Linked DNA regions of Zymomonas mobilis subsp. pomaceae ATCC 29192. The protein of the gene in region 2 binds, or shares a complex with, the protein of the main gene of each other region. Links are inferred from orthologs where the notes say so. Each region holds a gene or a part of one and is shown on either strand. Other genes may lie near its edges. The genes, in order: uvrB and ZYMOP_RS03300.

What was found.
Region 1: the proteins of ZYMOP_RS03300 (region 2) and uvrB are in contact, whole or in part, in a crystal structure (PDB 7EGT), measured with the Thermus thermophilus proteins. The link is inferred for Zymomonas mobilis subsp. pomaceae ATCC 29192 from one-to-one orthologs. Residues at the interface, in WP_096412145.1 of Thermus thermophilus: His654, Arg656, Phe657, Gln666, Asp668, Glu669, Lys680, Arg681, Leu682, Ser683, Lys685, Tyr686, Ala687; in WP_096411307.1 of Thermus thermophilus: Glu23, Leu25, Arg26, Asp27, Gly28, Glu29, Arg30, Phe31, Arg55, Glu326, Asp327, Phe328, Glu379, Ser382, Gln383, His398, Gly400, Arg401.

What each region holds. Positions count from the first base shown.
Region 1 is NC_015709.1:948,220-960,623, forward strand. What follows is about bases 3,549-6,506. They hold uvrB (excinuclease ABC subunit UvrB), read right to left. Parts: upstream 6,160-6,506; coding sequence 3,937-6,159; downstream 3,549-3,936. Other genes in these bases: tgt (tRNA guanosine(34) transglycosylase Tgt), read right to left, coding at 3,549-3,706; ZYMOP_RS04305 (hypothetical protein), read right to left, coding at 6,250-6,506. Outside these bases: NAD-dependent DNA ligase LigA, read right to left, coding at 215-2,413; more of tgt, read right to left, coding at 2,543-3,548; more of ZYMOP_RS04305, read right to left, coding at 6,507-7,221; rod shape-determining protein RodA, read right to left, coding at 7,441-8,547; mrdA (penicillin-binding protein 2), read right to left, coding at 8,547-10,490; rod shape-determining protein MreD, read right to left, coding at 10,651-11,175; rod shape-determining protein MreC, read right to left, coding at 11,175-12,236; ZYMOP_RS04330 (rod shape-determining protein), read right to left, coding at 12,270-12,404. UniProt on the Escherichia coli protein: The UvrABC repair system catalyzes the recognition and processing of DNA lesions. A damage recognition complex composed of 2 UvrA and 2 UvrB subunits scans DNA for abnormalities.
Region 2 is NC_015709.1:731,656-744,072, reverse strand. What follows is about bases 4,832-7,802. They hold ZYMOP_RS03300 (ATP-dependent helicase), read right to left. Parts: upstream 7,499-7,802; coding sequence 5,165-7,498; downstream 4,832-5,164. Other genes in these bases: rsmD (16S rRNA (guanine(966)-N(2))-methyltransferase RsmD), read right to left, coding at 7,561-7,802; ZYMOP_RS03305 (GrxB family glutaredoxin), read left to right, coding at 4,832-5,144. Outside these bases: ZYMOP_RS03320 (GH36-type glycosyl hydrolase domain-containing protein), read left to right, coding at 1-164; ZYMOP_RS03315 (ABC transporter permease), read left to right, coding at 1,074-2,828; ZYMOP_RS03310 (ABC transporter ATP-binding protein), read left to right, coding at 2,852-4,171; more of ZYMOP_RS03305, read left to right, coding at 4,497-4,831; more of rsmD, read right to left, coding at 7,803-8,112; ZYMOP_RS03290 (pseudouridine synthase), read right to left, coding at 8,127-9,926; ZYMOP_RS03285 (dicarboxylate/amino acid:cation symporter), read right to left, coding at 10,081-11,340; ZYMOP_RS03275 (AmpG family muropeptide MFS transporter), read left to right, coding at 11,672-12,417. UniProt on the Escherichia coli protein: A helicase with DNA-dependent ATPase activity. Unwinds DNA duplexes with 3'-5' polarity. Translocates on single-stranded DNA with 3'-5' polarity. Initiates unwinding more efficiently from a nicked substrate than double-stranded DNA.

The DNA.
Region 1 (12,404 bases), 220 kb from region 2 along the record:
AACCTCCTTATCATTATTGGAACAATATTTGCGTCGATCACGGACGATCATTTTTTTACTTTTGATCGATTGCGATAACTACAAGTAAAACTATTTTTTTATCTAGAAATACTCTAAATATATTGTAAAAAATTTTATATTTTTTTTAAGAAAAAATTTAAAATACCAAAAATGAAAAAAAATTAGATATAAATTTCAAAGAATAACTTTTCATTTATTCAGTTTTAACAGATATATGACCATTGTTTTTAACAATTTTTTGCCATTTCATTTCATCAATAACAGGAATTGAAAGCGCTTCTGCCTTAGAAAGTTTAGAACCTGCTGCTTTTCCGCAGACAACAAAACTTGTTTTGCGCGAGACAGAAGCGGCAACTTTGGCCCCCAAAGTCTCAGCCTGCCGTTTGGCCTCTTCGCGGGACAGGGTTTCCAAACTTCCAGTAAAGACAATGACTTCTCCTGCAAGCGGGGAGGATTGTTGCTGAAAATGGACAGATTTGACCTCGATTTCGAGCAGCAGATCATCAACGACAGATTGGTTGTGGCTTTCCGAGAAAAAAGCAATCAAACTCTGAATTATTTTATTCCCAATATTAGGAATATTAACAAATCCAGTCAGTTCTTTGGCAACTCTTTTTCGATATTTTTCTTCAGTTTCAATGAGAGATGGTAATAATATGTTACGCATACTCTTAAGCTGCCCTATCATTTTTGAAAAGGCATCCCATTCATGATACTGTCGAGCAAAATCTCTAGCTGTAACCACACCAATATGGCGAATGCCTAAGGCATATAAAAATCTATCAAGAGAAATAACACGACGATTTTCAATAGCCGCTAATAAATTGTTCACTGAAACTTCTGCCCAGCCCTCTCGATTTATTAACGTATCACGTCGTTTATGAAGACGAAAAATATCTGCGGGTGTTACTATCAATTTATCGGCAAAAAAACTCTCAATATGGGTTAACCCCAAGCCTTCAATATCAAACGCCGTCCGCGATACAAAATGACGTAAGCGTTCCACACGCTGAGCCGGACATATCAAACCACCGGTGCAACGCCATGCGGACTCCCCTTCTTCCCGTTTTGCCAGTGAATGACAAACAGGACAAGTTGAAGGAAAATGCCAATCCTCCCGATTAACCTCAGGTGTTAAATTTTCAACAATTTGGGGAATAACATCACCCGCACGCTGAATAAGCACGCGATCTCCCGGACGAACAGCTAGTCGCTTAATTTCATCTGCATTATGAAGCGTTGCAGAAGTAACCACGACCCCCCCTACGGTCACCGCTTCCAATTTAGCGACAGGGGTCAGAACACCCGTTCGTCCTACCTGTATATCAATATCTAAGAGCGTTGTTTGCGCTTTTTCCGCAGGGAATTTATGAGCTAAAGCAAAACGGGGGGCACGGGCAGAAAAGCCAAGACGGCTTTGCCAATCAAGTCGATCAATTTTATAAACCACCCCATCAATATCGAAATCCATATCGGCTCTATGGGCTTCTATCTTATGATAATGCTGTAACATTTCATCCAGTGAATGACAGCACAGCAAAAGATCACTGACAGGCAGACCATAACTTTTAATAGCCTGCATCATACCGTATTGCGTGTCGGCAGGAAAATCAGATATTTCTCCCCAACCATGGGCTAAAAAGCGAAGTGACCGCCTCGCGGTAATATTCGGATCTAACTGTCGTAAAGAACCGGCCGCAGCATTTCGAGGATTGGCAAATAGCTTTCCATTTTCTTCTGATTGCCGTTGATTGAGATCAGAAAAGGCAGCTTTTGTCATATAGACTTCGCCTCTGATCTCCACGACCTCCGGCCATGTGGAACCCGCTAGAGTTTCAGGAATATCATTAATAACCCGAACATTAGGCGTAACATCTTCTCCGATGATACCGTCGCCTCGCGTTACCGCTTGGGTAAGCCTTCCCTTTTCATAGCGGAGAGAACAGGAAAGGCCGTCAATTTTAGGTTCAACCGTTAAAGCTACCGGTTCTTGCGCACCTAAGCGAAGAAAACGCCGAATGCGGTCTAAAAAATCACCCACATCTTTATCTGAAAAACCATTATCAAGGCTCAGCATAGCGATAGAATGAGCAATTTTAGGAAGACGAGAGGTCGCGCGTGTCCCAATACGCTTACTAGGGGAATCTGGCCTCGTTAAATTAGGGAAATTCTGTTCAATAAGACGATTACGCAGCACTAAAGCATCATATTCCCCATCAGAAATAGCCGGGGAATCTTGGTCATGATAAAGCCTATCATAATGGCGAATTAATGTAGCTAGTCGCTCCAATTCGAAAGTAGCCTGATCCGATGTTAAGCGTTCAGGTGAAATAGTAGATAATGTCTGATTTTGAGACGATATAGCGGAAAAAAGATCGGGATCCTCACTCATAATCCTACGCTTTAACGAAGCTCATCAGAAATACAAAGGCTAGGTTAAAATCATCTCAATTTTTATAAAAGTCAGAGAAGGCGCGTCCGACTTTTATAAAAGAGTTTCATTCAACATAGTAAGAAATAGCTAATTGTTTTTAGCCCGATAACGCGCACGAAAAGCGGTAGCAAAATCAGATAAACGCCCTTCTTCAATAGCCATTCGTAATCCCTGCATAAGCTGTTGATAAAAAGCAATATTATGCTCTGTCATCAGCATAGCTCCCAAAATTTCACCCGCGCGGATAAGATGATGAATATAGGCCCGGCTCCATTTTTGACAAACAACACAATGACAGCTGCTGTCCAAGGGCTTCATATCTTCTGCAAAACGAGCATTTCTAATATTGATCGGGCCATCCCATGTAAAAGCTTGTCCATTACGGCCTGAACGTGTGGGCAGGACACAGTCAAACATATCAATGCCCCGTTCAACGGCACCCACAATGTCATCGGGTTTCCCGACGCCCATCAGATAATGCGGCTTGTCATCAGGTAGCATAGGAACAGAAAAATCAAGCACGCGGAACATCGCTTCTTGACCTTCACCGACGGCTAATCCCCCGACAGCATACCCATCAAAACCGATTTCGGCCAAAGCATCAGCGGATTTCTTGCGTAAATTTTCAAACACAGAGCCTTGTTGAATACCGAACAGAGCAGAATTGACGGATTGGTCTTTATTCTTATCAAAGGCTTCCCGCGATCTTTTGGCCCAACGCATGGAACGCTCCATAGAGGATGCAGCCAAGGTGGGCGTGGCCGGATAGGGCGTACATTCATCAAAGGCCATAACAATATCACTACCCAATAAACGCTGAATTTCGATTGAGCGTTCAGGGGTCAATATATGGCGGGAACCATCCAGATGGCTTTTAAAGGTAACCCCTTCTTCACTCTTTTTGGTAAGAGAGGATAAACTCATCACCTGATAACCGCCGCTATCCGTCAGAATAGGGCGATCCCATCCCATAAATTGATGCAATCCGCCTAATTTAGCCAATCGTTCTGCCCCGGGCCGCAGCATAAGATGATATGTATTTCCGAGAATAATATCAGCGCCGGTAGCGCTTACCGCCTCGGGTTTCATAGCCTTCACCGTAGCCGCTGTGCCGACTGGCATAAAAGCAGGCGTACGAATGACACCCCGCTTCATTGCGATGCTACCCGTGCGTGCTTTTCCATCGCGCGCCGTTATAGAAAAGGTAAAACGCGGATGGGATATTTCTTCTTTGGCTACCGCCTCTGTCACGTTCAATTCCTTTTCTAGCTGACGCCCTTACGCTTGAGCGCGCTGTTCTTCTGTCATTGTAGCTTTTACTGCAAGATATAAAGGCATACCGCGCAATGCTTTCTCAAGCTTCCTATGGAATAACAAGACAAAATAAAAGGCTATCGGTAAAAATGATTTTTCTGTGAAAAACCACGCCGACAGCCTTTAAAAATTAAGGGATAGTCTGATCTGATTTCAGACTGACAGGGTCAATGACCTCTGGAACGCAAGACTTTTTTACCTGCATATTGCTTGGCTTGTTTCGCCGCCTTAGTCTCTTTCGCTTTATCACTTCGCGTTTTACGTGTTCCAGGGCGACCCGCTTCAGATCGGCCTTGCTTCTCGGAAGCCTTTTCAGAAGGTAAGCCTAATTGTTGGCGTTTTAATTGTCTTAACACATCCCTTAATTCAGCGGCCTTCTCAAATTCAAGATCAGCAGCGGCTTCTAACATCTGCTTTTCAATCTCGGCGATACGGACTTCAATTTGTTGAGTATCCAACAGGGTATTTTCTTCAGCCACATTGGTCTCTTCTACTATCCCAAAATGACCTACAATATCGTCGACCTGACGCTGTACTGTCGTAGGGGTAATATTATGGCTAACATTCCATGCGATCTGTTTTTCACGGCGTCGCTCTGTTTCTGCAATAGCGCGTTCCATCGAACCTGTAATCTTGTCACCATAAAGGATAACACGACCTTCTGAATTACGAGCAGCTCTTCCAATAGTCTGGATTAAAGATGTTGCAGAGCGTAAAAAACCTTCTTTATCGGCATCCAATACCGCGACCAACCCACATTCGGGAATATCCAAACCTTCACGCAACAGATTAATACCGATTAAAACGTCATAAACGCCTAATCTCAGATCGCGGATAAGCTCGATACGCTCAATTGTTTCAACGTCAGAATGCATATAACGCACTTTTAAACCTGCTTCATGCATATACTCCGTCAAATCTTCAGCCATTCTTTTGGTTAATGTCGTTACTAAAGAGCGCCATCCTTTTTCTGCTGTTTTTTTAGCTTCATTGATCAAATCATCGACTTGCTCTTCAATGGGACGCACTTCAATCACAGGGTCAATAAGACCTGTGGGACGAATAACTTGTTCGACAAAGACACCACCCGTTTGTTCTAACTCCCATGGACCGGGTGTTGCTGAAACATAGATGGTCTGAGGACGCATGGCATTCCACTCTTCGAAACGGAGTGGACGGTTATCGATACAGGAAGGCAGACGAAAGCCATAATCAGCCAAAGTGGTCTTACGGCGAAAGTCTCCCCGCGCCATCCCATTGATCTGCGGGACAGTTTGGTGACTTTCATCCACAAATAACAAAGCATTATCAGGAAGATATTCAAATAAAGTCGGAGGGGGTTCACCCGGCGCACGTCCGGTAAGAAAGCGGGAATAATTTTCAATGCCAGAGCAAGCCCCTGTGGCCGCCATCATCTCAAGATCGAATTCGGTGCGCTGCTCTAATCTTTGGGCTTCTAATAACTTACCTTCCGCTTGAAATTCGTGCAAACGATTATCCAATTCTCGACGGATCGCATTATTGGCTGCCTTTAATGTCGGTTCAGGGGTCACATAATGAGAATTGGCATAAATTTTAATCTGATCCAGTTTGGCAATTTTGGCACCCGTTAATGGATCAAATTCGGAAATTTCTTCAATTTCATCTCCAAAAAAACTAATTCGCCATGCCATATCTTCATAATGTGACGGAAATATTTCCAGCGTATCACCGCTTACACGAAAAGACCCTCTCCCAAAGGCAAGATCATTACGCTTGTACTGCAAGGCCACCAACCGACGGATAATTTCACGCTGATCGACGATCTGCCCTTTAAATAAGCGAAAAGTCATAGATGAATACGTATCAACGGAACCAATACCATACAGGCAAGAAACCGAGGCCACGATAATCACGTCATCCCGTTCTAATAGCGAACGGGTCGCCGCATGGCGCATTCTATCTATGGCTTCATTAATCGCGCTATCTTTTTCAATGTAAGTATCTGTGCGCGGGACGTAAGCCTCGGGCTGATAATAGTCATAATAGCTAACAAAAAACTCAACGGCATTTTCGGGGAAAAATCGCTTAAATTCCCCATAGAGTTGGGCTGCCAGAATTTTATTAGGCGCTAATATTAAACTTGGACGCTGCAATTTTTCAATGACTTTCGCCATGGTGAAAGTCTTACCAGAACCCGTTACCCCTAATAAAACCTGATCCCGTTCATGGGCATTAATATCGCGACATAATTCCGAGATAGCTTCGGGTTGATCACCTGCCGCATCATAAGGCGAAACCAAATGAAATGGTTTAGAAGGTTCCGTTTTTTCAGGACGCGCTGGCCGATGCGGCACAAAATCGGGCCGATTTTCTGGTTCATCAAGGGTGGTGCGAATCTCTATGGTCATAGAAAACATATGATAACGCCCTATGACCTAAACAAGCACTCTCCATCAGTTGGCTTCTTTAATTTGGGCTTTTCACCTAAAAAACGGTAATTAAAACACCATATCAAAAGCGACCTGCCCTGACAGACTTTCATTGGTATTACGTCCCCAAAAAGGGGTCGATACACCGGCGATAATACCATAACGGCGAGACCAGTTATATTCGATAGCAGGCGCTACCACCCAATCCCCCGAGCCATCGCCTGTTTTATCAATATAAGTAAGATTATTATACCCTTTTACTCTGGAACCATAAGACCAGTTACGCGCAACATCACAAGCAAGAACCCAGCGTTGATTTATACCAAATTCAAGAGAAACACCCCCTTGCCCATTCATACCCGCTTGCGCACGTCCTAGAAAATCCTTACTTGTCCCATAGCCACTAATACCATGGATTTCGGCTTCATTCAGAGAACGCCGAAAAGTAGCCCAAGTACGCGCGCGTAGGGCATGGCCGGCTATTTTATAGGTTGATTGGGTAACCAAGGCTGCCCTAAAAACATAATTGCCATTCCCACCAGCATTCGTTTTTGTCGTATTCAAATGGTCATAACGTCCGGTCGGAAAGGATACACCGCCAAAAAACATGACAGCTGGAATAAAACGATTAGGATCAGGGTCAACAAACCGCCAAATAATATCCAGCGGCAAATCACCTATTCGCGGCTGACCACCGCCATTACCATAGCTTGACTTCCATTTATAAAGAAATTGAGGATGAAGCTGTACACTTATATGGTTGGTAATCCCATATTTCATGAGGGTTGTATTCACAACACTTTGGGTTCCTCCATAAGTCGGTGACTTATGACCAAAAGCATCTATATTATAAATGGGTCGATTATAGGAAATATAAGGCTCAATCGTCACGCCACCCTGACGAAGGGCACCGGCAGGCGATAATAATGAACCTGTATACCATTGCTGTTTATCTGAAGAGGAACCGCTGTCCGCGGCATAAAGAGAAGATGGGGTTATAATTAAACCAAAAACGAAGCTTATATTGTAGATCAACTTCATCTGTAATATTATTTTCCATTTATGATTTTTAAGAATAAAAGTAAAAAAATAAGATAACTTAAATTTTTACTATTAAACCTATAGTGTTAAATTCTAAAAAAAAACAATATAGATAATATGTTTTGTTATCTTTTGTGGACATTTTTTGAATTCTATTGAATAAATCATAAGTTAATTTCAATTATTTGAAATTAACCATGTAAAACAAATAGTAAAATATTAAAAACCTCTTTTAGGGAAGCGCGTCCAGCGATCAATCGCCATTAATAATCCCAAACAAATCATAACGGTCATCATAGCAGAGCCGCCATTAGAGACCAAAGGCAGCGGAATACCGACCACAGGTGCCAAGCCCATCACCATGGCCAGATTAATCGCAACATAGAAAAAAATGGTAGTCGATAGACCGGCTGCCGTCAGCTTGGCAAATCGTGAAGGCGCATTAAAAGCAACCCGCATCCCCCAGTTAATGATCAGCATAAAACTTACAATAATAAACAACCCACCAATTAATCCCCATTCTTCTGCCATTGTAGCGAAGACAAAATCGGTATGACGTTCTGGTAAATAATCGAGATGGCTTTGTGTACCATTAAGAAAACCCTTGCCAAAAACCCCACCCGATCCAATTGCAATTTTAGATTGGCTTATATGATACCCTCGCCCCAAAGGATCACTTTCAGGGGTTAAAAAAATTAACACCCGATTACGCTGATAATCATGAAGCAAAAAAAAGAAGGCAAAAGGGGCCAACGCAGCAATAGCTGCCCCACCTCCAATAAATAACCAAAGAGGGAGCCCCGCCAAAAAAGTGACAATAAGCCCCCCGCCAATAATCATCAAAGCGGTTCCCAAATCCGGTTGAATAGCCACTAAAAAAGCGGGCACTAACACAAGTACAGCAGCAGGCCACATCGCCGAAAAACTTCTTGTTTCACCCGCGGGTAGTAAATCATAAAAACGGGCAATAGCTAAAATAATGGCGAGCTTCATTAATTCTGAAGGTTGAAGCGTCAAGATACCGAGATTAAGCCAACGTCGGCTTCCGCCGCCCACAAAACCAAATAATTCGACAGCAATTAATAAAAGAAGCAACCCCCCATACAGAGGCCATGCTGTTTTTTTTAAAAAATCTTGATCAATTCGGCTAATAGCTACTGAAACAAAAATAAAAAAAATGAACCTGAGCCCCTGATTAAGAGCCCATGGATGCATTCCACCCCCCGCAGAATAAAGAATAACCAGACCAAAACTACCGATCGCTATGACCAGCAAAAGTAATCCCCAAGGCAATTGGCGTAATGGGGTTGGTACCATAGACAACATCAGGATTTCTCCGGAGTTTCAGCCGGTTTTGAAGAGGACGCATGTAAAGCCTCAGCCCTTATGCGCATTCTGGTAGCAAGATCCCCGCCCCAAGAGGTCTCAAGGGCATTTAACGTTGCCATAGCGCGGTCAGGATCAAACAAATAGGTTAAAACATCACGCGCAATAGCGGGGCCATCAGTTGCAGAATCCGTATGTCCACCATGCTCTATAACCACCGATGCAGCATATCGCGGGTTACCCACGGGCGCAAAGCAAACAAACAAAGCATGATCACGCATACGCCAAGCCAACTGAGAGTTTTTAAGGACCCCTCTATCTCGTTCTGCCATAGATATTCGCCGAACTTGCGCTGTTCCGGTCTTTCCGGCTAACTCTACATTAGGAACAAATAATTTTGCAGCCCCGCCAGTTCCGCCTCCATTAACAACGTCCCGCATAGCCTGACGAATAATATCTAGATGCGCCTCATTAATACCTAAACCTGTAATAATCGGCGGTTTGGAAGACATGATTAAACGCGGCATTATCTGTTTGCCTGAGGCTAATCTTGCGACCATTACGGCCAATTGCAAGGGATTAACTAAAACATCCCCCTGCCCGATTGAGGCATTAAGTGTATCCGCCGCGGTCCAGTTATGATGATATTTTTTTAATTTCCATGCCGGATCAGGAACCGTGCCATAATGTTCAGACCCTAAAGGCAAATGATAGCTGGCTCCCAAGCCCAACCGCCGCATCATATCCGCCAAAGGGTCCATCCCTACCCTATGCGCCATATGATAAAAATAGACATCACAGCTTTGGGTAATAGCCGTATGCATGTTGACAGGGCCATGACCATGACGACGCCAGCAATGAAAAACGCTATTTCCAAGCTGATAACTACCCGTGCAGTTAACCGTTTCATGCGGATCAACCCCGGCTTCTAAAAGCGCTAGGGCATTCATCGGCTTTACAGTAGATCCGGGCGGATAAAGTCCGGCAACCGTTTTATCAATCAAGGGATGATGATCATCTTCCGAGAGACTTTGCCATTCACGATGGCTGATCCCATCCGCAAAATCATTCGGGTCAAAACAGGGCATAGAGACCTGTGCTAAAATATCCCCGTTTTCGGTATCTATAACAACAACCGCGGCACTATTATCGCCAATCCGACGGGCTGCATAGCTTTGTAAACCTGCATCAATCGTTAGAGGCAATTTTTTCCCGGGTTGGTCAGGTTTATTTTCAAGATCACGTACCAGACGGCCTTTTGCAGTTACTTCGGATCGTCTTGCTCCGGGAACGCCTCGTAAGTAATCATCAAAAGTTTTTTCTAGTCCCTGCTTACCCAATTTAAAACCGGGGGTAATGAGCAAAGGATCGTGGGTCTTTTTATAATCTTCTGTGGTAGCCGAACCCACATACCCAATTAAATGTCCAACAGCAGCACCTTCAGGATAATAACGAGCATAACCTCTTTGGGGGGCAACGCCTGCCATTTCTGGTAGCCGGACAGAAATAGCTGCAAAATGCTCATAATCCAAATGTTCGGCAACAGGCACAGGTTGATACCCGGCCGCTTTATTCAAATCTTCCCGTATACGGTCAAGGTCATCTTGAGACAGATTAAGTAGTTCTGTCAGGGTGATAATAACCCGCTCTCTATCTTGTATTTGATCAGGAATAAGATCGACCCGAAAATCAGTGTGGTTAATCGCCATAGGACGATTGTGACGATCGACAATCCAGCCTCGCCGAGGAGGAATCATAACAGTTTGGACGCGATTATCTTCTGCCATTAAACGATAACGTTCATTTTCAGCAATAGACAACCATGCCATACGAGCAGCCAGCAATCCACCTGTTGCGAGTTGTAAACCGCCTAATACCAAAGAGCGGCGGGAAAATGTGTAACCAAGCGAATGCTGGGTGATAAGGCGGCTACGATTTTTCACAAAAAGCAATCCAGAGAGTATGAGAGCTCAGGATAAAGACAACTCTCTTGAAAATATTTACTGGCATTAAAAAATACAGCAAAAATTTTGCTATTATATTACCTGTTACTGCCTCTAGCCAAGTATAATTACTATGATTTATCTTAATTTTTAAAATCTTTTACACGGCCAAGCGCCACCGATCGACGATAGCACAGAGGGCTTCGACAAGAGGAAATAACAGAATAGAAATCAATATTTCTGGCATAATGGAAAGTATAAGTAATATTGTATGTCCCTTTATTATCCAGCTGGTCATAAACAGCGAAAATAAGGTACAAAAAATAATAGCACAGGATGCAAAAATCCAGTCCTGCCAATAATTTCGCCAGACTAAACGATTATCGATAATATCAAATGCCAAAAAGCATATTGTCCATGAAATCATCGAGATCCCCAAAGGCTGCCCATTAATCAGATCGTTACTCATCCCTAAGGGTAAAGCGATCCATGCTTGCCATAATTCTGGCCGTAAAAGCCGCCATCCCAAAGCGACGAGCAGACCAAAAGAAGGTAATAAGGGTAAAACCGATACCAAGGGGCCGGTTTCTAGCAGGCTAGCGAATAAAACCATAATAAGCGGTGTTATTTGTGCTTTTATAGGTAACCAACTTAATGTTTGATCTTTTTCGATAAGGGGTATCATTATCGGCCTATGGTTGCCTGAGGTAGGCTCGAATGCGGCTGCATTTTACTTTTGTCCAGTGGGGCTATTTCCGGCTTAAATATAGCGGTAGCAGATACAGGCGTCTCGACCGCCAATAATTGCGTTACGGCCTTAGTATTCCCATCCTTGGGCAATTTTTTATGGCTACTCTGTTTTTGAGATATAGCTTTACCCATCGTGACCTGTTCAGGGGGCGCATCTGGCTCGAATATCTTTTCAACCATAATATAATCTAAACGCGCGGGGTTTGCTGTAGGTAACGCAAAAGCCCCATCGCTATTTAATTTTGATATAATCGCAACAGGTATATCCGGCGGGTAAATCCCCCCAGTACCAGATGTCACTAATAAATCGCCTATTTGAAAAGGCGACTGTCCTGCAATAAGCGGACGAATATCTAATAAACCATCCCCTCTTCCCGAAGCTAAGGCAGGGACACCCGAACGAACAATTTTAACAGGAAGGGTATTGGATGAATCAACTAATAATAAAATACGGGCAGAAAAATGACCGGTAGCTAAAACGCGGCCAACCAAGCCTTCTGAAGAGCGCACCGGCATCCCTGTGATGACGCCTGAGGAAGAACCAAGATCAATGATAGCAGTACGACGGCTGGTCGTTAGAGGAGAACCAATGACATGCCCCACCGCTACCCGCATAGGGGTATGATCCACTAAATTCAGCATACGCTTTAAACGGATATTATCCGCATTTAAAATCTGCGCTTCAATAAGCTGTGGCCTTAATTTTTCAATATTCGCTTTTAGTGCCCGATTTTGGCTCCCAGCATTGATATAATCGGCAATGCCATCCCTGCTGTTATGCAAAATTGTCACGACCCCATGACCAAAACGTGACAAGGGACTGGTGCAGTCTGTGATAAAGCCGATAACCCCATTATATTTATCAGGATAAACATTCGATAGTATCAGCATTACCGCGGCAGCAATGATCCCCCCGATAGCAAAGACATAACTGGTAAATAAGCCTAGTTGCGCCCGCCTAGAAAAACCGGAATTACGAAAGCGAGGCGGTGCCATGCAGGAAAAGACCCCTTATCTCATCGTATAAACTCAGGCTGTTTGTAAAACAGCCCTGAAAGTTGGATCTTCAAGCGCCCGTCCTGTTCCCATGGCAACACAAGTCAAAGGATCATCCGCAATAGTAACAGGTAATGAGGTTTCTTCACGTAAAACAGTATCCAATCC
Region 2 (12,417 bases):
ATTCTATTTATATCGACAATACTTCACCCTCGGGGGATAAAGTTTTAGAGGCTACTTTAGATGGCGCTCCCTTTTTATGTGAAGGAAAAAACGTTCGCGTAGCTTTGGATGGAAAAAAACATACACTGCATATTCATCTTGGGATGCGGAAAAAATACAAATAATTCAATAATAAAAAGATTATTTTTTTGACATTTTATCGAAAAATAAAGTAATGAAATAATTTTTTAAAATATAATATATAATTATGGAATAAATTTTTAATAATAATCGAAAAGTATTCCCCTTTAGGAAGAGGGTAGCAGACTTAATTCGTTAAACTAAAATGAAATTCATAGTGAAATATGCAGCTGATCCCAGAAATACTTTGAAAATTTTTGAAAAAATAAATCTGCTGCCTTTGTTATGTGCTTCATAATTACGATTAAGGCCGCGTACAACGTTCTCACAGTTGGGCATGACCGTCTTACTAGAGAAATACCTAATCTCTAGACCAGAGTGGATGTTAAAATTGTAACGTTATATTTCTTCACTGCTTGACACTACAGTTGATAAAGAGCAGATAAAATAAAGCTTCTGAAATAATTTAACTTTGAAGCCAGTCAAGGATAGCTGTTTTTTGTTTTCGATGATGGTCAACTTTCTATCTCGGAAACTATATACTCAGTCAACCAGGACGGTTCTCGGCGCAGCCCGCCGTACGAGTTTGATTAAATCTTTAATAGGTTTTATTTAACCCGCCTTCTGGCTCCCGATGGAATTTTCCGGGAGGTTACATCAATGTGTATAAATATTGTGTCGCTTTATCACAATCTTATTTTACCTATCTATTACAGACGGGCTGTCTGGTAAAAAACTACGTCTTAAAGGTTATCATAGTAAGAAAACACTTTTTTTCTATGTGATCTAAAGCAGACGACTTTCTTTCTATCAACTACAACAAAAATAGACGGGCAGACAGTTCTAAGATTTTTCTTTAACAGGCTTATTATTGTACGCCTTGTCATAATAGCGTTATTTTATTGTGGCAGAAAATCTCTATTTCTTTCTGCCTTTTTGCGGTGAGGTTCATTATGGTTTTTTTTCCTCATGACCGATCGGGGCAAACCGCTGTGGCCGCGCTTGCACGGGGTCGGATTCTACCAAATGCCTATGATCTGGTCGCCTTTGCCTTATTAGGTATAGCGATTGCCCTTGTTGTTCAGGGCACTGTTGATATGCGTGGTTCCCTTGCAACCTTATCAACTACCCCGATTTCACTCAATTTTAATCACTTGCCTGAATATGCCCTGCGCACCACTTTGCGGATGTTTGCAGGTATTATAGCCTCTCTTGTTTTTACCTTTCTCGTGGCAACCCTTGCCGCCAAAAGCCGCCGTGCTGGATTGGTTATTATTCCCGCGCTTGACATTCTACAATCGGTTCCGGTGTTGGGTTTTCTTACCTTTACGGTAACCTTTTTTATGGCGCTTTTTCCAGGACGCCTTCTAGGAGCAGAATGCGCTTCGATTTTTGCGATTTTTACAAGCCAAGTCTGGAATATGACTTTTTCTTTTTATCAATCGCTGACTAGTATTCCTAATGATCTTGATGAAGTAAGCCGTAGTTTCAAGCTTTCGGCATGGCAGCGTTTTTGGCGACTGGAAGCGCCTTTTGCTGCACCAGGGCTTATCTGGAATACGATGATGTCGATGTCAGGCGGATGGTTTTTTGTGGTAGCGTCCGAGGCTATTACCGTTGGCAATACCGATATACGCTTGCCGGGTATCGGGTCTTATTTAGCGCTCGCGATTGATGAGAAGAATTTTACAGCTATCGGCTATGCTGTCGCCGTGATGGCCATTATTATCGTCTTATATAATCAGTTATTATTCCGGCCTATTATAGCATGGGCAGATAAATTCCGTGTAGAACAAACCGCCAGTAGCCAAAAACCCCAATCATGGGTGTATGACATTATTCGTCATACGCGTCTCATGAAACGCCTGACTATGCCTTTTTGCTGGTTAGGGCAGCGTCTGATGCTTATTCGTTTTTATTCTGCCAAGCAGCAGATAAACGCTTCTCAATCCAGTCATACGACCAAGATTATCGATTATCTTTGGCTTGCCCTAGTTTTCTCTGGAGTCATTTGGGGGAGTTGGATTGCTTTCGATTATCTTCGCCAGACGCTTTCATGGTATGATGTTTGGATAGCCTTCAGTGGTGGTTTTGTAACCTTACTGCGGGTTATTGTTTTGATCGCTATTGCCAGTCTGATTTGGGTGCCTATTGGGGTATGGGTTGGATTACGCCCCAGTTTATCCCAACGCATTCAACCTCTTGCCCAATTTTTGGCCGCTTTCCCCGCCAATGTGCTTTTTCCTTTTGTGGTAATTGCGATTGTTGCAACCGGTGCCAATCCCAATATTTGGCTATCGCCTTTAATGGTGCTGGGAACGCAGTGGTATATTTTATTTAACGTGATTGCAGGGGCTGCAAATTTTCCCACTGACTTGCAAGAGGCCGCGACAATTTATCAAATCCGATCTTGGACATGGTGGCGGCGAGTGATGCTGCCGGGTATTTTTCCTTATTATATTACCGGTGCGCTTACCGCTACCGGTGGATCATGGAATGCCAGCATTGTCGCTGAAGTAGCCAGCTGGGGTAGTACGAAACTCGAAGCTTTCGGACTAGGCGCTTATATTGCCAATGCGACGACTGCCGGTGATTTCAGGCGTGTTGTACTGGGTATTATCGTGATGGCCTTTTTCGTGACTTTATTTAACCGTATTCTTTGGCGACCGCTCTATGTTTTTGCAGAACGTCGCGTGCGTCTTAACTGACTTTATTGTTTGGAGAGTTATCTATGGATGATCTTGTCTCCGTCAAGAATCCGCCTTTGGTTTCTGTACAAGGTGTATGCCAGACTTATGATAATGGGGCCTCTGGGTCACTAGTCGTACTCGATAATGTAAATATGGATCTCCATACCGGCGAAATTGTCGGTTTGTTAGGGCGTTCGGGATCGGGTAAATCAACCTTGTTACGGGCTATTGCCGGTCTTATTCAACCTAGTCAGGGTACCATTACCTTTCAGGGAAGATTGATTTCGGGCACTTCTTCCGAAGTGGCGGTTGTTTTTCAAAGCTTTGCGCTTTTCCCATGGTTAACCGTTCTCGAAAATGTTGAATTAGGGCTTGAAGCCCGTGGGGTAAAGCCAGCAGAACGACGGCAGAAAGCTTTGGCTGCAATCGATCTTATTGGCCTTGATGGATATGAAAGTGCCTATCCTAAGGAATTATCGGGCGGTATGCGTCAACGGGTCGGCTTGGCAAGGGCGCTGGTCATTCATCCGAAACTTCTTTTGATGGATGAGCCTTTTTCAGCTCTGGATGTTTTGACATCAGAAACGCTGCGTACGGACTTACTCGATCTATGGTCAGAAGGACGGATGCCGATAGAATCTATCCTGATGGTCACGCATAATATCGAAGATGCCGTGCTGATGTGCGACCATATTCTTATTTTTGGCTCTAACCCCGGTCATGTTATCGGTGAAATTCATGTTGAATTACCACAACCCCGTAACCGACTTGATCCGGCTTTCCGCGAAATTGTAGAAGATATTTACGCTAGAATGACGGTCAAGACGGGGACAATCACACCTGTGCCTTCTGAACCGTTTTTGGGTAATGGTATTGCGATTGTCCTTCCCAAAGTTTCAGTCAATGAACTGGCCGGTCTTATAGAGACCGTTGCGGCAGAACCCTATAATGGTAAAGCCGATCTTCCACCGCTTGCCGCCAATCTGCGGCTTGAAATTGATGATCTTTTTCCTGTTGCAGAAACGTTACAACTTTTACGATTTGCTGAAATGGAAGGTGGCGATATTCGCTTAACGCCCTTAGGACAGCGTTTTGTTGAAAGCGAAGTTGACGATCGCAAACATCTCTTTTCTCAACAATTGGCAGCTTATGTGCCGCTTGCTGCCCATATCCGTTGTGTATTAGATGAAAGACCAAGTCATAAAGCCGCTGCGCAACGTTTTCGGGATGAGTTACAGGATCATATGTCCGAAGAAGCCGCTAATGATACGGTAAAAGCAGTGACGAGCATGGCTCGCTATGCAGAATACTTTGCCTATGATGAAGAAGCTGATCTATTTACACTTGAAAATCCAAGCTAAATTATATGCGATTAAAATATAATCATAATAATGATGGATATAATTATTATGATTTAATAGATAATATTAATAATAATTTATAATTTTTTAAGAATTTTGACTAAAAATACTATTATTATTCAAAATAATTTTGAAATATTTTTTGTATTTTAGATATTTTTATTTCAAAAAACTTAAAATAAAAAGTGAAACAAAAGAAGCGTATGCGCTTGGGTTGTAATTGGATGTAACCCTTATTTCTCTGTCCGGTATTTTCTCTATGATTGAAACCTATAGGTTTCCTATTCGTAAATAGTCAAAGATGATTATAAGAAAGGGTATTTTGATGACGCCCAAGTTATATGTATATGAGCATTGCCCTTTTTGTGTCAAAGCCCGCATGATTTTCGGATTGAAAAACATAGCTTTCGAAAAAGTTATCTTGCTTAATGATAATGAAGCTGATCCTATCCGGATGGTTGGGAAAAAAACACTTCCTATTTTAGAAGAAGAGGGTCATTTTATGGGCGAAAGTATGGATATTGTCGCCCATGTTGATAAACAAAACCAACCGATTGTTGTGGGGCCAACCTCGCCTGAAATTGCTGCTTGGCTAAAAGAAGTGATGCCGCTTTCTGCGCCGCTCATTATGCCAAGAGTCGCCTGTGCCCCGCTTAAAGATTTTGCGACGACAGGAGCAAGAGCTTATTTTCTTTGTAAAAAAGAGGCACTGACAGGCCCATTCAATGAATGTTTGGGGAAAAGTGAAAGTTTGGTAGAAGAACTTAATTTATTATTAGAAAAATTAGCGCCCATGATTAAGGAATCCAATGCGGTAAACGGTCAGTTATCAACCGATGATTTTCATTTATTTGCACAGTTACGCAGTTTTTCTATTGTAAAGAATGCCCATTACCCTCTTGAAGTTGCTACCTATTTACAGACGATGTCTAAACTATCAAAAGTCAGTTTGCTGGATGCTGTCGCTGTTTAAAAGAGCGCTTTATAAAATGGTTAAGCGGGTGTTACAAAACGGTTTAACAGCTTTCTGATACCAGCTTCTTCATCATGGAAACGAATAGTAAGTTTGTCGCTTTCTATATTCTCAATCGTACCTTGTCCAAATTTTGGATGGGTAACCTTATCGCCTCGATGATAAATGGCTGTGGCTTCTTTCCGAATAGGTCGGGGAGAAGAAAGCGGGGCAGGGGCGACTTTTTGCGCCCGCGCCCATCCTGGGCCTCGATGGCTAGCTAATTGCCAAGGCGATGATTCATCTTTTTTACGAGAGGTAAAAACAGGCGGGATTGATGTCGGCGAATTTTTGTGACGGTCTGCCGCCCAGACATCGCGCCAGCTTGAAGGGGACGTTTTTTTATTTGACAAGGATTTTTGCGAAATATGCTGTTCAGGTAGTTCTGTAATAAAACGGGAAGGAGACGAGGACATCCACTGACCATATATCCGCCGATTAGCCGCATGAAAAATAGTGCAGAATTTTTTAGCCCGTGTGATTCCGACATAGGCAAGCCGTCGTTCTTCCTCCAAGCTTTGCAAGCCGCCTTCATCCAAAGAACGCTGCGAAGGAAATACGCCTTCTTCCCAGCCAGCCAGAAAGACATGATCATATTCAAGCCCTTTGGCCGCATGCATCGTCATCAAGGTAACTTTGTCGTCTATTGGCCCTGTTTCATGTTCCATCACCAAGCTGACATGTTCTAGAAAACTGCCAAGATCGTCGTAATCCTCCATAGCGCGTGCCAGCTCGACTAAATTTTCCAACCGCCCTGCGGATTGAATATCGGCATCGGCCCTCAACATCGCTTTATAACCGGATTCATCCAGCATTTTTCGGGTAATATCGGCATGACCAATAATGGATAAGCCCTCGCGCCATTGGCTAAAATCAGTCAACAACTGACTCAAGGCGCGTGTTGCAATGCTACCAAAGGCATTTTCGGATACCAACTTTTCGGCGGCTTCCGTCAGAGGAATGTGATCCGAGAAGGCGCGATAATAAAGCTTTTCCATTGCCTTTTTGCCGATACCGCGACGGGGCACATTGATAATCCGTTCAAAGGCCAGATCATCAGACGGTTGTGCAATGACACGGAGATAGGCCAAAGCATCCCGTATTTCTGCGCGTTCATAAAAGCGGAAGCCGCCAATAATGCGATAGGGAATATTCTTCGCAACAAACACATCTTCAAATTCACGGGTTTGGAACTGGGCCCGTATCAGAATAGCCATAGAATTAAGGGGTGTCTGGCTGTGGCGTAAGCTTTGAATATCGGCTACCAGCCTTTTGGCTTCTTCTGGGCCATCCCACACGCCCACTACTTTTACTTTTTCGCCTTGGGGACGCTCTGTCCACAGGGTTTTCCCTAGACGGCTGTTATTGTGGGCAATTAAACCAGAAGCAGCGGCCAAAATATGCGGTGTCGAGCGATAATTGTGCTCAAGACGGATGATTTTTGCCCCTGTGAAATCCTCTTCAAAGCGTAAAATATTGGCAACTTCTGCACCACGCCAACTATAGATCGACTGATCATCATCACCGACGCAACAGATATTTTGTCTTTTTTGTGCCAGTAGGCGAAGCCATAAATATTGTGCCTGATTAGTATCCTGATATTCATCGACCATAATATAGCGGAAACGCTCTTGGTAATCGCTCAACACCTCTTGATGTTGGGTGAAGATAACCAACATGTGGAGCAAAAGATCACCAAAATCACAGGCGTTGATGCTTAATAATCGCTGTTGATAGGCTTTATAAAGCTGACATCCCTGACCATCAGCAAAGCTATCGGATTCTTTACCAAAGACTTTATCGGGGGTGAGGCCACGATTTTTCCAACGATCAATAATACCGGCCAGTTGTCTGGCTGGCCATTGTTTTTCATCAATATCTTGGGCTTGAATGAGCTGTTTTAGGAGACGGATTTGGTCATCGGTATCAATAATAGTGAAATTAGAATTGAGTCCGACTAATTCAGCATGTCGTCGCAACATTTTGGCAGCAATCGCGTGAAAGGTGCCCAGCCAAGGCATAGCTTCTGCATGATTGCCCAATAATTCGCCTACCCGTTGGCGCATTTCACTGGCAGCTTTATTCGTAAAAGTCACCGCCAATATCTGGGAAGGCCACGCTTTCAAACGGTCGATAAGATGCGCTAATCGCGCCGTTAAAGCAGCGGTTTTCCCCGTGCCAGCCCCAGCCAGTACGAGAACCGGCCCTTCTGTAGTTTCTACAACCTCTTTTTGTTCAGGGTTGAGACGCGTAAGATAGGCCGGTTCTTCTGGAAAATTTTCAGAAAAAGGCGAAAAGTCTAAAGAGTCAGTCACCGCTTTAAGGTAAACAGCAATAACAAAGGGGGCAAGTAGCCCCGTCTGTTTTGATGGAAAAATTATCCCTCAGCAAGGCGACGTAATAAAGTAATCCGCGATTTACCATAAGTGCGTTCGGCTTCTACGGCCCACCCACCGGCAGAGGTTGTTTCCTTTCGTGCTGTTTCAATGCTGGCCCATGCCGAAGGAGAAGCCCAGCCAAGGCGGGTTAATTTTTCTAATAACGCGCCACCGCCGCCGCTATTATAAGGCGGATCAAACAGCAAAAGATCAAAAGCCTGACGGGCAGGGGAAAGGGTAGAGACGGGCTGTGCGAAAACTTGCGTTTCACCCTTCGCTTTCAGCATATCAATATTCGCCTGCAATATTTTGCAGGCGTCTTGATCCTGTTCGACGAAGGCACTAAAGGCCGCCCCTCGGGACAGGCTTTCCAAGCCCAGCGCCCCCGTCCCAGCAAAAATATCCGCTACCCGTAAGTCTTCCAAACTGCCCATCCGGCTTTCAAGCATTGAAAACAGGGCTTCACGTGCACGATCACTCGTTGGACGGGTTACATCGCTTTTCGGCGTTTTTAACATCCGGCCACGCCATTTTCCGGCAATAATCCTCATCTTAGGCTTATCCTTTAAGATTTTTCGGGTAAGCTTGCCTGAAAAGCAATCAAGCTTCCGGCATCTACTTCTTCGATCGCCCCGACAGGTAGGTCACCCAGCATAAACGGGCCATAGCTGATACGAATTAGGCGGGATACCTGTAAACCCAGATAGCCTAATACACGCCGTACTTCACGGTTACGGCCTTCATGCAATTTTAATTCTACCCAACCGTTACGGCCTGTCCGGCGTTCTAAATTGGCATCAATAGAACCATACTGAACACCATCAATCGTTACCCCTTCAATCAGTTCTTCTAGCTGATCTTGTGATACATCGCCAAAAACGCGCGCCCGATAACAACGCTCAATGTGGGTAGCCGGTAATTCTAACGCTCGTTTAAAGCCCCCATTGGTTGTCAATAATAACAAGCCTTCCGTGTTCATATCCAAGCGCCCCACCGGCATTACCCGTGGTAAATCAGGCGGAAGGCTGTCATATATCGTCGGACGGCCTTCGGGATCTCTTTCTGTAGTCAAAAGCCCCGTTGCTTTATGATAACAAAACAATCGGGTCGTTGTCGGGGCGCTGACAGATTTGCCATCAACGGTCACCCCTGTCAGGGACGTCATTAAAGTAGCGGGGGTCTCTATCTTAACACCATCAAGCGCGATCCGACCTTCTTCGATCATTCTTTCAACGGTGCGGCGGCTAGCGATACCCGCACGGGATAGCAATTTAGCAATACGTTGCGGTCCATTTTCGCGTGGCTTTCGCGCAGAAGCGGGTTCGGTATTGCCCCGTTTTTTGAAAGGGCGGGCATCAGGTGAATAGGAAGGATTGACCGCTAAATTGCGATTGCGCGGTCTATCACTACCGAAACGTCTTTCGCTATCCTGTGACCGATTATCGCGGCTTCGGTCATAATTGCGATAACCTTCTGGTCGTTCAGCCTTGTAACGATGCGGTTCGCCATAGCTCGAAGCTTCACGATCACGAGGCGGCTGTGCGCGAAAATTTCTATCCCGTGGTGAAAAATTGTTCCGATCAGAACCCGTCCTATCACGGCCTTGGCTATAGCGGGGCCTTTCTCCAAGAGGTTCTCTATCCCGATCAAAGCGATTATTTTCTTCAAAACGGCGAGGCCGATCACGAAAGCTCTCTGATCTTTCTTGATTGGAAAAACGCGGTGATCGCCGATCGGCGGCATAGCCTCCTTGACGGTTATCCTTGTCTCGAAAGGAAGGGCGACGTTGATCTGTCGGCTGTTGCGAGGCAGCATAGCCGTTATCACGCCGCGTATTCCTGTCCTGCGGATTACCACTGCGGGAATATTTATTCCGTGAAGCCGAATCCCGATAATCACGATCTTCCCGAGATGCGGGTTTATCCCCTCTTCTCCGGTCATCCCTGCTGTCATTTCGGGCATTCTTCAAAGAATAATGGGCGCTGTTACCCCGAGCATATTCGTTTTTATGGCTTCGGTTTGCATCCGCAAAAGATCTAGGTCGAGAACTACCCCCGTCTCTTTGAAAATCGCCTCTATCGCTTACTCTATCTGAAGGGTGACTTTCGGCATTCTTATGAAAATTACGATTTTCCCGACGCCCTTCTGTGTAGGATTCAGAAGGATTCCGCGTTGGACGACCATAAGGTTTGTCAGGGGATTTATACCCTTTATGAGGAGCATTTTTAGAAAATACCCGACCCGTTTTATTCGGTGTTTTTGCTGATAAAGTTCTTTTATTTTCTGAACCCGTTTTTCCGCGATCAGGACGGGAAGAAGAATGGGGCCGGCCTTTGCCGGATTTCGGAGGGCGATTGAAAACCATAAATCCTTATCTGATTAAATACGCTGTGCAGCAACAAGAGGCTTTTAGCATCGGGAGAAGAGGGCGGGCGAATCATAATCTCGCCAAAAGAGCATTATAGCCCGACCTGTCATGAGCCGGGCTATAAAAAATGCAGAAGAAAAATTTAAATCTTTTAGGCAGATTGTATTTTTTCAACTTCGCGTTTGTCAGGAATTTTTAATTCACCTTCCCAATGGGCAATGACTAAACTTGCTGCTGCATTACCAATAACATTGGTAGCTGAACGCCCCATATCAAGGAAATGATCGACCGCCAGAATAAGCCATAATCCCCCTTCTGGAATCTGCATAAAAGAGAGCGTCGAAGCGATAACAACTAAACTGGCACGCGGCACACCGGCCATGCCTTTTGAAGTAATCATCAGCATAAGCAGCATCATGATCTGCTGTCCAATGGGGACATGAATATTATACGATTGCGCGATAAACATCGTTGCAAAGGTACAATAGATCATCGTGCCGTCGAGATTAAAAGAATATCCAAGGGGCAACACAAAACCTGCAATACGGGGGGGAACCCCGAATTTTTCCAAGGCTTCTAAAGTCGGCGGTAAGGAAGCTTCAGATGAAGAAGTCGTAAAAGCAATAAGCGCTGGAGAACGCAAAAGTGGAAGAATATTTAAAACACCCTTTCCTACCAAAAGGCGAGTGACCAATAAAATAAGGCCCCACATAACAGCGAGCCCCAGATAAAAGCTTCCAATAAAATAACCATAAGTCAGAACAACCCCGATACCCCGTTGTGTAATGACCGAGGTAACTGCTGCAAAAACGGCTAATGGGGCAAAATACATCACATAATTAGTAACTTTTAGCATCACGGCTGACAGCGCTTCGACACCTTTTAATAAAGGCGCTGCCTTTTTGCCTTGGCTACCAAGACCAAGACCAAAAAAGACCGAGAAAATAACAATCTGGAGGATTTCATTATGGGCCATAGCATCCACCATTGACTGGGGTACCATATGCGAGATGAAATCTTTCAGAGAGAAATCCGCCGCGGGAGCAACCGGTGCCGCGGAGACGGGAGGCACTAAATTAAGGCCCGTACCGGGACGTAAAAGATTAACCAGAATAAGTCCCATGGCGAGGGATAACAAGCTGGCACCTATAAACCAGCACATAGTTCTTAGGCCAATACGGCCTAATTCTTTACCATTCCCCATATGGGCAATGCCAGATACCAACGTTGCAAAAACCAAGGGCGCGATGATCATTTTGATCAGCCGCAGAAAAATGAGCGTTAATAAAGACAATCTGTCGACTAGATATTCTATCCAGTTTTGATCATGGATAGTAAGATTAAATATTGTCCCTATAATCAAACCTACCACTAATGCTGCTATAATCCAAAAGGTAAGCCGCTTAACCACGCTTTTCTCCAGAACAGGAATTAAGAAAAATAAGAGGCAAGAGATGTCTCTCTTTTATCAAGGAAAATTGAAAGGTTCTTTTTTTGAAAAAGCTTTCTGTCTTTTAAAAAAAGGAAAAAGGCAAATTTTATGAAAAAGACCCCTAATAGAAATAGGATTTTAAATAAAATCGTTTTTTTGAAAAGGAAATTTTATTTTTAAGAGAAAATTAAAATAAAAAGAGAATAAAAAACGCTGATTTTTATTTGTCAGATTAAATAAAAACGTTTCGTTATAATTTATTAAAATTAGTATTTCATTTTTTGAAATATAAGAAGGAATAGGCGAACTAATGAAGGACTGGGTGCAGCGTATAGAAACAGCAATCATACCTTATTTTGAAAAAACTTCTCTAGCCGCGTTTTTTCTCGGTATTGCATCTGGGGTACCTTATACCTTATTAGCTGCAACTTTGACCCATCGTTTATCTGATGCCGGTATTGATAAAAAATCTATCTCTGCTTTTGCGCTCACCTTGTTAATGTACAGTTTGAAATGGCTATGGGCACCGTTGATTGATCGCGTACCCGTGCCTTTTTTAACCTCTGCAATCGGGCAACGCCGGGCATGGTTATGGTTAAGTGGTATAGCGACGGCTTTTGCTATTGTTATGCTAGGTCTCGCTGATCCCTATCATCATTTAGAACAGGTCATTTTTTGGGCCATTGTCCTTGGTTTTTGCGGTGCAACGGCTGATATTACCTTGGATGCCTATCGGATCGAATTGCTAGATCCTTCCCGTTTAGGTGTGGGATCTGGTTTATCTCAATATGGTTGGCGCATCGGCGCGTTTCTGGCGAGTTCCGGGGCTTTATTCTTGGCGGATAAGGCGGGTTGGAATGTCGGCTATATCGCCTGTGCCCCTTTTGTCCTGATTGCCCCTTTTACATCTGTTTTTATGGGAGAGCCTAGCCGCTATCGTGAACCCCAAGCCTTGAAAAATCCGAGTGATATGCTGGCTGCCTTTATTAATCCTCTCAGTGACTTTTTAAAACGACAGGGCGCATGGTTGGTTTTACTGTTTATCTTGCTGCATAA